DNA from 2 places in the Priestia sp. P1_B12_1 genome. Region 1 is predicted to be linked to the other one. Evidence: a T-box and tRNA genes for the amino acid it is inferred to sense, from the RefSeq annotation. Region 1 holds a T-box; the other holds one or more tRNA genes.
What was found. A T-box is a leader RNA that pairs with one kind of tRNA and senses whether it is charged. The one in region 1 lies ahead of trpS (tryptophan--tRNA ligase), so its partner is inferred to be a tRNA-Trp.
Positions count from the first base shown of each region.

Region 2: it has a tRNA-Trp gene. The T-box ahead of trpS (tryptophan--tRNA ligase) is inferred to sense a tRNA for this amino acid. The anticodon was not compared.

Region 1 covers NZ_JBFTZR010000002.1:79,903-88,199, forward strand. The annotation lists gene opp4A (oligopeptide ABC transporter substrate-binding protein) at 1-1,303, shown strand, start outside; gene opp4B (oligopeptide ABC transporter permease) at 1,332-2,297, shown strand; gene opp4C (oligopeptide ABC transporter permease) at 2,309-3,223, shown strand; gene AC1D0Y_RS06040 (YjbA family protein) at 3,524-4,273, shown strand; gene trpS (tryptophan--tRNA ligase) at 4,302-5,291, opposite strand; T-box leader at 5,368-5,572, opposite strand; gene AC1D0Y_RS06050 (peptide ABC transporter substrate-binding protein) at 6,239-7,885, shown strand; gene AC1D0Y_RS06055 (ABC transporter permease) at 7,983-8,297, shown strand, end outside.
Region 2 covers NZ_JBFTZR010000003.1:259,495-267,791, reverse strand. The annotation lists gene AC1D0Y_RS12340 (FAD-dependent oxidoreductase) at 1-483, shown strand, start outside; partial or broken gene AC1D0Y_RS12335 (GerAB/ArcD/ProY family transporter) at 510-1,631, opposite strand; gene AC1D0Y_RS12330 (hypothetical protein) at 1,658-1,891, opposite strand; gene AC1D0Y_RS12325 (GerAB/ArcD/ProY family transporter) at 1,988-3,106, opposite strand; gene AC1D0Y_RS12320 (hypothetical protein) at 3,611-3,880, shown strand; gene AC1D0Y_RS12315 (phospholipase D-like domain-containing protein) at 4,190-5,584, shown strand; tRNA gene AC1D0Y_RS12310 (tRNA-Trp) at 5,806-5,879, shown strand; tRNA gene AC1D0Y_RS12305 (tRNA-Leu) at 5,906-5,987, shown strand; tRNA gene AC1D0Y_RS12300 (tRNA-Gly) at 6,007-6,078, shown strand; gene AC1D0Y_RS12295 (Na+/H+ antiporter NhaC family protein) at 6,293-7,693, shown strand; gene AC1D0Y_RS12290 (GerAB/ArcD/ProY family transporter) at 7,893-8,297, opposite strand, start outside.

The DNA.
Region 1 (8,297 bases):
AGACTATACAGGTCCACGCTATGTAAACGTTGAGCACATTAAAGGCGCTCAAGAATATCACGACGGCAAAGCGGATTCTATTTCCGGAGTTGAAGTAGTAGATCCACAAACATTTAAAGTAACGTTTAAAGAAGTTCGTGTAAATAACTTAGACAATCTGTGGCCATATCCAATGCCGAAAAAGTACTATGAAGGAATTGCTGTAAAAGATCTTGCAGAGTCCAAACAAGTTCGTAAAGAGCCTATTGGTGTTGGACCGTTTAAAGTGAAAAAAGTAGTAGCAAGTGAATATGTCCAAATGGAGCGCAATGATGATTATTGGAAAGGTAAACCCCATCTTGATGGTGTTGTTGTAAAAGTACTGGATCCATCTGTTTCCGCCGGAGCATTGAAAAAAGGCGATGTCGACATTATGGATGTTCGTCCAGCTGATTTAGGGCAAGTTGAAAAAGCGGAAAACTTAGACTTTTTGGAAGGGAAATCAACTAGTTATTCGTATATTGGTCTACGATTTGGACATCGTGATCAAAATGCTGGTAAAAACGTAGATGATTACGAAAAGTTCAAAGATCTAAAACTTCGTCAAGCATTGCTTTATGCAATAGATAGAAAAGCAATGGTAAAAGCATTTATGAACGACAAAGCGGTTGTTTCTAACACAGTTATTCCGTCTGTATTCTGGATTGCTGCTGACCAAAAAGATTTAACAAAGTACAAGTATAGTCCAGAAAAAGCTAAAAAATTATTAGCTGAAGCTGGTTATAAAGATAAGAATAATGACGGTTTTGTAGAAGATCCAAACGGAAAACCATTTACGATCTCATTCGGTCACTATGCTGGTCCAGCCAACTTCGAGGGTCGTGCGAAGGCTATTATGCAAGCATGGAATGATATTGGTATTAAAACAAAATTAGCAACGGGTTCACTTGTTGAATTTAACTTGTACAATGAAATGAAAGATAACGATGATAAGGCGTTAGAAGCGTTCTTTGGTTCTTGGGACACTGGTTCAGATCCAGATCCTACAGGATTATGGAGCTCTGATGCTGAATGGAACTATGGGCGTTGGGTAAATAAGGAATCTGATGAAATGCTTAAAGACGGTTTGAGCGAAAAATCATTTGATGATAAATACCGTAAAGATGTATATGTAAAATGGCAAAAATTCTTTAATGAGCAGTTGCCAGCACTTCCTTTATGGGAAAATATCAATATTTATGCTGTGAATAAGCGTGTGAAAAACGTAACTCCAGATCCATCAACGGTAGTTGTAGATCCGGAGAAATGGTCTGTAACGGAATAAGTATTTTACATGTAAAGGAGAGTCAACGATGCTGCAATACTCACTAAGACGTATTTTAGGGATGATTCCAATGTTGATTCTGATCTCCTTTGTTGTGTTTTCCCTGGCAAAAATGATGCCAGGGGACCCTTTTGGGGGAGAAATCAACCCTAGTAATACAGATCCAAAATACATTGAGGAAATGCGTGATAAGCTAGGATATAACGATCCTATCTACGTTCAATATTGGAACTGGGTAAAAGGAGTGGCACAAGGAGATTTAGGAAAGTCAACAACTCATAAGTTACCGACATTAGATATTATTTTAGAGCGTATGCCTAATACTATCTTTTTAGCTTTGACTTCGCTTTTGATTACGTATGTGTTTGCATTTATTTTAGGTATGTATGCAGGAAGAAAACCGTATACCTTAGCAGATAACTTTATTGCAGGATATAATTACTTTGCATTAGCGGTTCCATCGTTTATCGCAGGGATCGTAGGCATTTATTTATTTTCCTTTCAGTTAGGTTGGTTTCCATTTAGCGGTTCTGTTGAAGTAGGATTGAAAGAGGGATCATGGGAATTTATTCAAAGTAGAATTCATCACGTTATATTACCCGCGCTGATTCTTGGCTTGATGTCGACCGCTCAGTATACCCAGTTTTTGCGCAATGATATTATTGAAAACAGTCGCAAAGATTTTGTGCGCACTGCTAGAGCAAAAGGGACAAAAGAATCTAAAATTTATAATGTTCATATCTTACGCAACTCAATGATTCCGCTTATTACGTTTTTAGGGTTTGATCTTGTAACAATCATTAGCGGTTCTATCATTACAGAGACGATCTTTACGTATCCAGGAATCGGAAAATTGTTCGTTGACTCTGTAGCAACTCGTGACTACTCAGTTATGATGTCGCTTACAATGTTGTTTTCAATTTTAACACTGGTTGGGAATCTGGTTGCTGATTTGTTATACGGCGTAGCAGATCCGCGTATTCGTTTGGATTAGGAGGAGAAAGTATGGAAATTGTAACGAAAAAAGATGTACAGCCAGAAGTGAATATGAAAGCTCCTAAAAACCTTTCTCCATGGGCGATTGCGCGAAAGAAGTTTGTTAAAAATAAACTGGCCATGATAAGTTTAGCTTTTATGATTGTGATTACGCTTCTTGCCATTTTTGCACCGCTGCTTACAAAAGCAGATATTACACGTATCGACTATATGGCGATGAATGCAGCGCCTTCTAGTGAGCATTGGTTTGGAACGGATACAAATGGGCGAGACGTATTTGCACGTACATTGTATGGAGGAAGAACTTCGTTACTGATTGGAGTTGCTTGTACAACGCTCGTTATTTTAATCGGAACTTTTATTGGTTCGATTGCGGGTTATTACGGGGGCAAGGTGGATCAATTCTTAATGCGTTTTACAGACTTTGTATTAAACTTTCCGCTAATTGTTTTCGTTGTAGTGTTAAATACAATCCTAATTGGAAAGATCTCAGGCGTTTGGACGCTCATCCTAGTTGTTAGTTTCCTAAGCTGGGGAAGTACGGCCCGGCTGGTTCGAAGCAAAGTCTTGGCTGAAAAAGAAAATGAATATGTGCTTTCAGCTGTTTCCATTGGGTGCAGCCCGTTTAAAATCATCTTTAAACATTTGCTGCCAAATGTGTTTTCAACGATTGTGGTTCAAGCCAGTTTGCAGATGGCGATCCTTATTGTGTTTGAGTCAGCGATTAGCTTTATCGGTTTTGGCGTGCCGGCTGATACGCCAAGCTGGGGGAATATGCTGACAGAAGCAAGGGAATCAGATGTGCTGCAGAATAAGCCTTGGATGTGGGTTCCGCCAGGTTTAGCTATTACATTTACAATCCTAGCTATCAACTTCATTGGTGAAGGATTAAAAGATGCTTTGAATCCCAAATCTCTTCGTTAAAAATCTATCACAAAAGTGTGATAGATTTTTTTAGGTTTGTCAGACCTCCTGACAAACCTATTATTATAGAAGAAACTCGGATTTTTTTCTGCTTATAGGGGTCGATATAGCTCATGAAGCCTTTAGCAATCATTAGCACTGGCGTTATATCTGTGCTTCGAAATAAGTGCATTTGAACAATAGCCAACAACGAAGGTATTTTACAATTAATTTTTAGAAAAATAACATCATTTGGAATAAAAATTCCTTTCTCTGCCTATACTGATGGATAACAAACAGATAGTAAGTGAGGGGTAAATTATGCTATATCTTCATGATGTATGGGTTAATTGGTTTGAAGGCGAAGAAAACGGTTATAATGTGTGTCATTTCCATGAGTGGAGAAAAGACGATTGTGTAGAACTGCTCGATCAAGCACCGTTATTAAAAGTAAATCCGCTTTTATTTCATTACATTGAAAATGATCTTTCCGAGCTACCTCAACAACTACTACAAGATGTCTATCAGAAAGCATACATTCGGAAAAATCATGAACGCACGCAGGTTGAATATTGTTTTATCGTTACAGATGGAACGAATATTTTAGCAATTGATACGATGGGATATCATATTCCAATTCGAAAAAGCCGCTTAATTCCAAGACAGGAACAGTTAGTCTATGAGATGATTGCGGATCAAGAAGAGCTAGAATATAAGTTCAGTGAAGACGAGCTGAATAAAAAAGAGCATCATATTCTTTCACCGTCTCCTGAAACGATGAGAGGACTAACACGTAAAGAACGTCAGCTAAAACAGCTGTTATTTATGGCACTTGATCAGCTACATACAACAAAAAATACAGCTCAAATCCGCTACTGGTACACGGAGTGGAATCCAACGAAGTACGAAGACATTCAAGAGATGCCGTTTCAAGACGTGTGGAATCAGCTATACGATGAAACGAAGTCAGGGTGGTCACCGAAGCATAAATTATTATGCGAGCGCTTAGTAAAAGGACAACCTTTCTTTGAAAAACTTTGGGAAATTGAACAAGAGCCAAAAGTTAATTAAAAAAAACGACTGCATAGCAGTCGTTTTTTTAACGTTTACGGCCAATTCCCATTGCGTTTCGCATTTTGCGAAGCATTTTATTAGCCGTTGCATTTGCTTTATCGGCACCTTGATCTAAAATATCATCTAGCTCGCTAGAATCAACTAATTCATAATATCTTTTTTGAATTGGAGCAAGTGCTTCAGCTACCACTTTGGCTGTGTCAGCTTTAAAGTCACCATAACCTTTGCCTTCGTACATCGCTTCAATGTCTTCGATCGATTTATTGGCTAGGATTGAATAAATACTTAATAAGTTTGAAATACCTGGCTTATTTTCTTTATCGTAGCGAACAATACCTTCTGAATCCGTTACGGCACTTTTGATTTTCTTTTCAATTGTTTTAGCGTCATCCAAAAGCGTAATGAAAGCTTTTTGGTTTGGATCGGACTTGCTCATTTTTTTCGTAGGATCTTGAAGAGACATGACGCGTGCGCCCACTTTTGGAATACGTACTTCAGGAATAGTGAAGATATCATTGTATTTTTTGTTAAAGCGCTCAGCTAGGTCACGCGTTAATTCTAAATGCTGTTTTTGATCTTCACCAACTGGAACCAAATCGGTGTTGTATAAAAGAATATCAGCTGCCATTAATGGAGGATAAGTTAGTAATCCTGCTGATACTGCTTCTTTTCCAGCAGATTTATCTTTAAACTGAGTCATGCGTTCAAGTTCACCGATATACGCTACGCACTGTAACATCCATCCCGCTTCTGTGTGGGCAGGCACTTCGGATTGAATAAATAAAGTCGATTTTGCTGGATCAATTCCTACCGCTACATACAGAGCAGCAAGGCTGCGAATGTTTTTACGAAGTGCTAAACGATCTTGAGGCGTTGTAATTGCATGCTGATCTACAATACAAAAATGACAGTTATAGTCATGTTGAAGTTCAACAAATTGCTTCATCGCTCCAATGTAGTTACCTAAAGTGATTGTACCGCTTGGTTGAATACCTGAAAAAATTGTTTTCATCAAATCTTCCTTTCATCTGCACATATATGATGCTAATTTACGGATACAACATAAAAAGGCCCATCCGCTCCTAGCATAAGCTAGGGGCGAATGGACCGCGTTGCCACCCTAATTAGCACACATAATTGTGAACTATCTTTATTCATGTAACGTTGAGGTCAACGTTCAAGCTTTGCACTTGAAAGCTCCAAAGTCCATTCTGCAGGTTTCAATGTTTGTTCTCACCAGCCACAAACTCTCTAAAAATGAAAATTCTGCATACTACTCTTTTTCACAGCTTTAATTATATAGTTATTCGTTATTATAACGCGAAAAAGCAGGAATTTAAACATCTTATCGCTAAAAAGTTTTATAAGACAATTTACTGGAATTTTTCAGCGGCAAAAAAAGACAAGAACCTTTTAATTAAAGCATTTCTTGATGAAAATTTGGTGGAGGATTTGGTAAAAATCTTTTATTTAGTATTTCTAATAGCTTTGTAATACTATCGTAATACCTATACTACAAAAAAGATTTTAGAAGTCTGACAAGTAGGCACAATCCTTATAAGATAAGGTTTTTTCCCTCATGACAAAAAAATACCATTAAATAATAGTATTGCAATAAATTTTTAAAATATTTATAATAGGCGTAACAAACATATTTTTTACAAAGGTATTACAATTTCTTAATTTTTCAGAAAACACAAAATAGACAATGTTTTGTTTCAATTAGCGAATTTTGTAATGAATGAGTCTTCTACATATTAAGCGCATACATTGGATTTACAGCATGTAAACAATTGATGACAGTTTCATAGAGTAGAAGAATAATTTTGCAGTGAGGTCTTTAATGCTCTACTACGTGAAAAAATAACTGATTATTTTGTATTGAAAGAGGATTAAGAAATTAGTGCATATCAAAAAAATATGGTTGCCACACAAACAAAATTTAATAGGGGGTAACACGCAATGAAGAAAAGGTTGTCGATTCTTTTCAGTTTGCTGCTTGTAATGAGCTTGTTTTTAGCTGCATGTGGATTTAACAAAGAATCTGGTGGCAGTGAAAATGCTAGCAGTGATGGCGGCGACAAGAAAAAAGAGCAAGAGCTTCGCGTAAACATTAAAACTGAGCCTTTTTCACTAAACCCAGGCTTAGCTAATGATTCAACGTCATCAAACGTATTATTACAAACATTTGAAGGTTTAACTCGTATCGGTAAAGATGGAAAACCTGAAAATGCAATGGCGAAAGATGTGAAGGTCAGCGATGATCAAACTAAATATACGTTTACGATTCGCGACGATGCAAAATGGTCAAATGGTGACCCTGTCACAGCAAAAGATTTCGAATATGCATGGAAATGGGCGTTAGATCCTAAAAACGAATCTCAATATGCATATCAATTATACTATGTTAAAAATGCACAAGCTGCTAATGAAGGAAAAGGTTCATTAGATGATGTTGCGGTTAAAGCAACAGATGATAAAACGCTTGAAGTAACATTAGAAAATCCAACGCCATATTTCTTGGAATTAACAGCTTTCTATACGTACTTCCCAGTGAATACGAAAATTGCTGAATCAAATGAAAAATGGTACACAAATGCAGGCGAAAACTATACGTCAAACGGTCCTTTCAAGCTTAAAACTTGGAAACATAATGACAAAATCGAGTTAGTTCCTAATGAAAACTATTGGGATAAAGATGCTGTAAAACTTAAAAAAGTTGAAATGTACATGATCAATGATAACAACACTGAACTTTCAATGTTCAAAAACGGTGAATTAGACTGGGCGGGTATGCCTACTGGTCAATTACCAGCTGATGCACTTCCTGAATTAAAGAAAGACGGTTCATTAAACATTCAAGAGATTGCAGGTACTTACTGGTACAAGTTTAATACAGAACAAAAACCTTTAGATAACGTGAACATTCGTAAAGCATTAGCTTATGCAATTGATCGTAAAGGTATTACAGAACAAATTACAAAAGACGGTTCAGTTCCAGCGATGGCGGCTGTACCACCAACAATGTTTGAAGACAACAAAAAAGGTTACTTCAAAGACAATGATGTGAAAAAAGCAAAAGAATATTTAGAAAAAGGCTTGAAAGAAATGGGCCTTAAAGACGCTTCAGAACTACCAGCAATTAAGGTTTCATACAACACGGATGAAAAACATGCAAAAATTGCACAAGCTGTTCAAGATATGTGGAAGAAAAACCTTGGTATTAAAGTACAGTTAGACAACTCTGAGTGGGCTGTTTACATTGAAAAATTACACCAAGGAGATTATCAAGTTGGACGTATGGGCTGGTTAGGAGATTTTAACGATCCAATCAACTTCTTAGAATTGTTCCGTGATAAAAAAGGCGGAAACAATGATACAAACTGGGAAAACCCAGAATATAAAAAGTTATTAATTGACTCTCAAAAAGAAACAGATCCTAAAAAACGTCTGGAAATGTTGAAAAAAGCAGAAGGTATCTTCATGGATGAAATGCCAGTGGCACCAATCTACTTCTATACAAACGCTTGGGTACAAGATAAGCAGCTGAAAGATGTTGTGATGTCTGGACTTGGAGACATTCAGATTAAATGGGCTCATTTTGAGTAAGTAACATCAATTATGACAAAGGGTATATGGGGCCTGGTGCTCCATATACTTTTCTTTCTTGTGCGCGAATTTTGTAAAAATATGGAGGTGTGTCAGGGTGTTCAAATATATAGGAAAACGACTTATTTATATGTTTCTATCATTATGGCTGATCGTAACAGCGACCTTTTTCTTAATGCGTGCTGTTCCAGGAGGTCCATTCACATCAGAAAAGCAGCTTCCCCCTGAAATTCAAAAAAATCTAAATCAGTATTACGGTCTAGACCAGCCTTGGTACCATCAGTACTTTGATTATTTAACATCAATTTTAAAGTGGGATTTTGGTCCATCTTTCAAATATAAAGGCCAAACGGTAAATGATTTGATTAACGGCGGATTCCCTGTTTCATTCATGCTAGGGATGGAAGCTATT
Region 2 (8,297 bases), on a different contig from region 1:
TATTACAATCCAATTAAGAAACATGCCTATATTCCGCTTGCTACCAATGCAGTTAGAATGGGAACATTAGTAGCTCAAAACCTTGTTAAGCCAACGATTAAGTATATGGGAACACAAGGAACATCAGGCTTGCATATTTATGATTACAATGTTGCATCTACCGGCATAACTGAAACAGCAGCTTCTCTTTTTGATATGAATGTGAAAAGTATCACAATATCAGAGAATAACCGACCTGAATTCATGCCAACGTACGAAAATATTACGTTGAAAGTAGTATATGAAGAAGAAACAAGACGAATTGTAGGCGCACAGGTTATTTCTAAAATTGATGCTACTCAAGCAATCAATACATTGTCTGTCTGTGTACAGCAGGAAATGACGATCGATGAGCTTGGCTTTATGGACTTTTTCTTTCAACCGCACTTTAATAAGCCTTGGCATTTCTTAAACCAAGCAGGACTTCAAGCGCTTCAAGCATAAAAAAGCAGGTGACTACCTGCTTTTTTTTATGTAGATTTTATTATCTTTTTTATTTTAGCAGGTTTAAAGCGGATCCAGCCTATAACAAGAAGAATAAAAGGATAAAAAGCCCCTACGAAAAAACTATAGGGAATCCACGTTTCGGCTAACCATGTTTTTTGATAGATAATGGTTGGATAAACGATAATAGAAAAAGTTGTAACGATTAACCCGATCGGTAGCGTTAGAAATCGAGTTTCATTGACGTTAAAAATGTGGCAAAGCCCAGCGATAGAAGCATGAAAATAAAGAGAAACTTTAAAGAAAAGAGTAAGAAACCATATAATAGCAATAATTACTTCAATTCCTTGCAGAAAATTTCCCAGCTCAATTCGCTTAGCCATTTCTTATACAGGAAACATGGTAGTTGAAGAATGATAAGAGCCAATCACCATTATACAAAAGAGAATGATCGCTACCATAATAAATCCACCTAACAGACTTCCGCTCATTAAAGCTTTAGCACCTTTTTCAGGTTTTCTTAAATGAATAGGAAATACCATCATTAAAGGAGCAAAAGTAAAATAAGTGATGCTAAGAAAGGTAAAAACCGAATGAGTAAGCGGCTTTAAGTGAATATCTAATAAAGGCATAAGGTTTTCGACTTTCATTTGAGGAGTCAGTGAGAAGATGAAAATTCCGAGAAGGCTAATAAACCAAGGGAAAAATATTTCACAGCAGCGTGCGATGGTTTCTAGTCCGAGTCTTGCTCCGAACACAACCACAAGCATAAAAATAATGTGAATAGCAATCAGCGGAGTTTCCATCATAATATGTGTATTTAAAAAACTCCCCACGTAGTATACAATGCGGCTGCATGTTATGACAGTAGACGTGACAAATAAACAAGATACACCTTTTCCTAGATATTTTCCAAACACTGCTTCATTGATTTCTATCAGATTTTTATCTTTAAATAACAGTCCGAGAGCTATATATACTTTCACTAATACAAATCCGCATACTACTCCAAGGATAGCTGGAATCCAAGCGGTTTGTTTAGAATCTACAGTCATAGCTGCTGGAGCAATAACAATTGTGCTTCCAATTGTATAAAGCATAACGAGCATGCGAAATTGAATCGTTGAAATTTTAACTACAGGTTTCACTGTATTCACTTCCTCGTCTTAACGTCTTAAGATAATAAATGAAGTAAAAATATGCTGATTGGCTTGAAGATAGCAGCTGATAAATCAGAAGGATTTGGAACATTTAAACCAAGTGCTTTACAGATGCTTACGACCATTCCGATTGCAAGAACTGTATAGAATAGCCAAAGTTCTTTCTTCGCCTTTTTTTGCCGTAGTTTAGGTACTTCAAACCAAATGACGAGCGTGCAAACAATAAGTAACCCCAATACCCCTAGCATACACTAGCTCCTATACATGAATAATTAGTGTTATATTTTCCTGAAAAATAATTACTTATACTGAAGGTGCATTCTTTACTAAAGGTTTGTCAGTTTCTATCCATTGCTAGAACGCCGCTTTTTGTTTTGAATAAACCCTGCAATTAAAAGGAAAAGTGGATATAAGATGCCTACAAGTAAGCTGTAGGGAATCCACGTTTTTGTATCCCAATCCTTTTGATAAGAAACGCTTGGATACACAATAAGGGAAAGGGTAATCATGATGAGTGCGACTGGAAAAGAAAATAGTTTGTAGTCCTTTATATGAAATACATTGGCAAACCCCAAAAGAGTAGCGTAAAAGTAAATGCAAAGTTTAAAAAAGAGAGTAATAAACCACAAAATAGCAATGACTACTTCAATTCCTTGAAGAAAGTTTCCTACATCAATTCTTCTTCCTAATTCATAGCTTGGAAACATGGTGATTTGGGAGTAATAAGGTCCAAGTACTAGAATTCCGAGTAAGATTAACGTAACCATCACTAGTCCACCGGCTATATTACCTATATAAAAGGATTGAGTTGCCTTTTTTGTGTCTGGTGTATGAGAAGGAAAAATCATAAGCAGAATGGTATAAGTCAAAGAACTCATGCTTAAAAACGTTAAAACAGCACGAATAAAAGCTTTTGGATGGATTTCGAACACCGGCTGAATATGCTCTATTTTAATTTGAGGGATCATAGACAAAATAAGAAGTCCGAATAATCCGACAAACCAAGGGAATAAAATCTCGGCACTTCGTGCAATAACTTCTATTCCTAGGCGTACTCCTACGATGACCACACCCATAAATGCAATGTGGATGGCTGTAAGCGGCGTGTAGGGAAGAATTTGTGTAGTGAGAAAATTTCCTACATAGTAAAGAACTTGACTGCTGATAAATAAATTGGATAACACAAAAACAGCAGAAACGATCTTTCCAAATAGTTTGCCTAAAATTTTTTCGTTCATTTCCATCAGCGTAAGCGTTGGAAACATTTTTCCTAGTGAGGTAAAAAGCAAAACTAAGCCAATTCCTAATGCTACACCAAAGAGTGCGGCAATCCAGGCATCTTGATGAGCATCAGCTGTAATAGCGGCAGGTACAACAATAATTGTGCTTCCGATGCTATACAAAGTTACTAATTTGCGAAACTGCGCAGCTGAAATATTGATTTCATTAAGCAAAATGAGCACATCCTTTTGCCATATACACTAATTAAGTGATCCAACGGAATAATAAGTGACTTAAAGGTTGAAACATTACTTCTACCCAATCAGAAGGGTTGGGTAGAGGCAGCCGAAAGATTTTTGCAAGAGCGATTATGATGCTGATTGTCATGAACACAATAAAAATGTTCCGTTCCTTTTTATGAGAGTGTTGAGGTAATCTTTTTATTTCCATCCATATAATCCCTGCACAAATGATCAAAAAGGAAAGAAACAAGTGCATGCAGTCAACCCCAATACATTTTTTCGTTCAGATAAGCTATTCGTATGATGTCCGCTAAAGAAAGTGATTATACATTTTTGTAAAATATAGAAAGCATTTCAGGAGATAGAAGATATTTTCTAGGGCTCTTAAATGATTGAGGGATTTGTTATGAGGAATATTCACTTAGCTTTAACCTATTGAAGCGTCGTATGAATAAGTAGAAAAATGCCACACTAAAGAGTGAACAAATGGAAAGGAGCACTATGATGAAAAAATTCCCATACAATAAAGATAAACAACAATCGTTTCAAGCAGCACAGCAGGGGCATAAAGAAGCAGTAGATGCATATGAACAGGCAAATGAAGCTAAAAATGATGCATCGTACGGACATGAAGCGAAGCAAGCGATAGGTGAAGTGAATGAAGCCTCTCAGCAAATTGAGAATGCGCTTGAAAATGCTTCTGAAACACAGCGTCAGCGTTTAGCAGAGTTTCAGCAAGATATAGAAGATATGGAGAACGACCTTAATCAGTAAAAGAGCCGCTGTTTTACTTAGGCAGGTTCACAATAGAGAGTATAAATTGTAAAAGCAGAAGATAATGAACTTCTGCTTTTTTTATTGGTAGTGTAAACGTAGGTTTCGTGTATATAATTGCTTCTAGCTGTTGTTTGGAGGGAAAGGCGAAGACTGGCACGGAAATCAACAGTGGTGTAACAAATAATCCATCATTCCATTCTTATTTTAAAAGGTATAGAAGTTAAAAAAGTAAGAATCCTAATAAAAACAGAACGATAAGAATGGAAAGGGATTGTGACAGGAAATATGCTAATAAACATACTAATAATGATTGTCGTATTGTACTTCATATATGTATTCGTAACTGCAGTGGTACTGTTTTATGTCCCTTTACACAAGGGAAAAGACTTAAAAGTAATGAATACTGAGAATTTTTACGGGAAGAAAGAATCTACAGACCGAGTTATGCTTTTGGAAAACGGTTATTTTTCAGGGCTTGTTCGAATGCAGATGATTCAAGAAGCGAGGCATACAATTGATATTGCGTACTTTTCCATCGGTAAAGGTCGTTCTTCGGATTTACTTATGGGCGCTTTATTCGAAGCTGCGGATCGAGGTATACGTATTCGCGTGCTGTTAGACGGGATCTCTCATGGGCTAAAAGGCAAGAGGAAAAATGTTCTTTATGCTCTAGCTTTCCACAATAATATAGAATTAAAGTACTATGAGCCCTTCACTATTTTTAAACCTTGGACATGGCATAATCGTCTTCACGATAAAATAATAGTAGTCGATGGTCAATTAGGTATTATTGGAGGACGAAACATTGGAGATAAATACTTGGCCAGTCAACCAAATAAAAATTTTGTCTATGACCGTGATGTGCTGATTTATAACACAAAGCAAGAAAGTCATAGTGTCATTCTCTCAATGGAGAAGTATGTAGAGAAATTATGGAATCATCCGTATACACGAAAAGCTTTTCCAAAGCTCAAGAAAACTAAACAATTTCGCGGTCTTTCAGGAAAGAAATTGTTGATAGATCAATACGAAGAGGCCAAAAAAGCAAACGAACCTTTTGTCCATCCTTATATTGTATGGAGAGAAGCAACGATCCCTACAAGAAAGATTTCTTTTATTACAAATCCTATTCAACGAATAAATAAAAGCCCTTTTATATGGAAAACGTTTATTAAGCTTTCCCAGCAAGCTGAAAAATCCATTGTTGTTCAAAGCCCTTATATCGTACCAACAAAAGAGATGGAACAGTATATAGATAAGCGAGTAAAACCAAAAGTGCAAAGAATTATTTTAACTAATTCTATTACATCCACTCCAAATGCTATGGCTTTTTCTGCATACTTGGGAGTAAAGAATCGCGTCATAAAAGCTGGTTCGAAGCTTTATGAATATCAAAAGCCTTATTCAATTCACGGGAAATCTGTTGTTTACGATCAGCGTTTAAGTGCAGTTGGTTCTTTTAACTTAGATTCGCGCTCTGCATTTTTAAATACTGAATCCATGGTTATGATAGATAGTGAAGAATTTGCAGCCCAGTTAACAGGAGCTATTGAAGCTAAAATTTCTCACAGTATGCTTGTGGGAGATGAGGGAGAACCTGTGGATGTTAATACGGATTCTCAAAAAAACGTGCCTCCTGTAAAATCTGCACTCCTACATATTCTTTCGGTCTTTACACGATTTTGGAGACATTTTGTATAGTACTTTGTTACAGCAGAGTCTCTAAAAACAAATAGCGGAGATTAAAGAGGACTGCAGCTGGTGAAGGGAATGTGTAAAAAGCTGTGATATGCCTCACAGTTTTTTGAAAACCGCTAGTACTAGTTATGATTCATCAAAAGATCTATTGACGAAATTCCATATATGTTTTATTATGATGTAGCGTCGTTAATAAACGAGGTTCTTTTGAAGAGGTCATTTCTAGGGGCATAGTTTAAAGGTAGAACTACGGTCTCCAAAACCGTCAGTGTGGGTTCAATTCCTACTGCCCCTGCCATTTTGGAGTTATCTTTTAATTCACACGCGGGTGTGGCGGAATTGGCAGACGCGCTAGACTTAGGATCTAGTGTCTTATGACGTGGGGGTTCAAGTCCCTTCACCCGCATCTTTACTTTCATATACGCGCGGAAGTAGTTCAGTGGTAGAACACCACCTTGCCAAGGTGGGGGTCGCGAGTTCGAACCTCGTCTTCCGCTTCTTTTCAAAAGCAGTTTGCATGTGCAAACTGCTTTTTTGTTGTAGAAATAAAGAGTTTTATTATGCTGTTTGTAATCAGAAATATTTTATTAAAGCAGTACTGCTTATACGTGTTGCTTTCGTGAATATACACATAATATTGGGGTTACATTAAAAGCTAATGAACGATACGTGAAGACATCTAATATGGTTTTTAAGATAGGGGAGAGTCCTATGGAATCTAGTTGGTTTTCGATTATACCGTTTTTAATTGTTATTCCCATAGCTATTTTCACGAAACAAGTGCTGCCAGGGTTGTTTTTAGGCTTATTAGTAGGTGCTTATTTAATTGATCATTCGATTATCGGAGGTGTTGAAAAGCTACTTCACTATGTTGTACAAGCTCTTAGAAATAAAAGTAATATAGAAATCGTCGTCTTTTTATACGCGTTTTCAGGGCTTATCGGAATGATTAAGATGGCTGGAGGAGTTAAGGGGTTTGTGGAAACAGCTGCAGAAAGAATTGATACAAGAAAAAAAGCCCTTATTTTAACCTATGTTTCAACCATTGGAACATTCAGTGCTCCCACATTTCGTTTTGTGACGATCGCACCCATCATGAGAGCGCTGCTGAAAAAAGTGAAAATGACGACAGCAGAGCTAGGGTTTGTTATTGAAACAACTGCTACTCCTGTTATCGTCTTAATTCCTGTGGCAACGGCATTTGTAGGGTATATGGTCTCAATCATTCAAATGGCAATTGATCATCAAGGCATAAAACAAGACGCTTATTCTTTGTTCATTCAAAGCATTCCTTATAACTTCTTTTCGATTGTGATTATTCTAGTAGGGATTTATTTCAGTTTTTTTCATCATTCAACATCTACGGCTCCTATGAAGCTAGAGGAAGAAGACGAAAAAGATTGGCATGATTGTCATCCTTGCGTGTCGAAGGATTTGCCTTCTAAGCCTTGGAATCTGTTAGTACCTTTACTTGTTGTGATTTCACTTACTTTACTTTTAACATGGTGGAGCGGGCATCATAAGAGCCACAGCTTTTTTGAAGCATTTATTAAAGCAGACGTGCTAGAAGCGATGGTAGTAGCTTTAATTATCACTACGTTAATTACCCTCATTTTTTTCTTGTTTCAGCGCTTTACATTACAGAATTTGCTTAATGGTTTTATCACAGGAGGCAATGACTTAATGTCCGTTATTCTGCTGTTATCGGTAGTATGGGGATTATCCGCTGTTACAGAAGACTTAGGTTTTTCAAATTTTGTGACGGCACATTCTAAGTGGATTCCTCAAATGTTTGTCACTCCTTTTATGTTTGTGTTTGGAGCTGCTATTTCTTACTTTATCGGGTCTGCTTGGGGGACATGGGGGATTTTAATGCCGCTTGGCGTATCGCTTGCAAGTTCTGCAGATCTTTCTTTGCCATTAATTATCGGTGCGGTGTTTGCGAGCGGTTCCTTTGGAGCATTTTCTTCACCTTTAAGCGACGATACGAATACCATCGCCAAAATATTAGATTTATCTGTTATTGAATATGCCAAATATAAATTAAAGCCAGCTTTAATTGCAGCGGGAATAACAGTTGCTTTCTATCTTGTTGTATCTTTCTTGTTTTAAATGAGGGAGTAGCTATCTATTCTTCACTTTTCATTTTTTTTAGCTTAACGTATGCATACAGCCCTAGTGATAGGCACACTAGCATGATACAAGTAAGCGGAAATAAGATTGTATTAACAAAATGATCATAAAACCATATATACACGAACATCACCTCGATAATTTTAATGCCATTTTTCTATATTATTAGAGATATATACTATCTGTGCTGCTTCTTCCTATTTTTCAAAAAGGCGATAATCAAAAGCAGTATAGGTATGATAGAAAATAGCGGCATATGTAAAAGAAATCTCGCTACGTGCAGCCCTTCATAAAGGTGTTCTTGAAAATTACTAGCGATTGTAATCGACAGAAATAACACAATGATGCCTAAAGGATACGCTAGACGGGAAGGCGATTTAATTTTAAATAAAGTAGCTGTACTTATTATAGAAGCATAAAACAAGATGCTAACTTTAAAATAAATCCCAATAACCATAGCGAACATAAAAAATACATCTAGACGCTCTAAAAAATCAGCTACTTGGATCGTTTGGACAGTACTCAGAAGAGGGAACTGTGATCTTGTCGTCAAATCAACTCCAAGCACGCTAATGTTAATGAT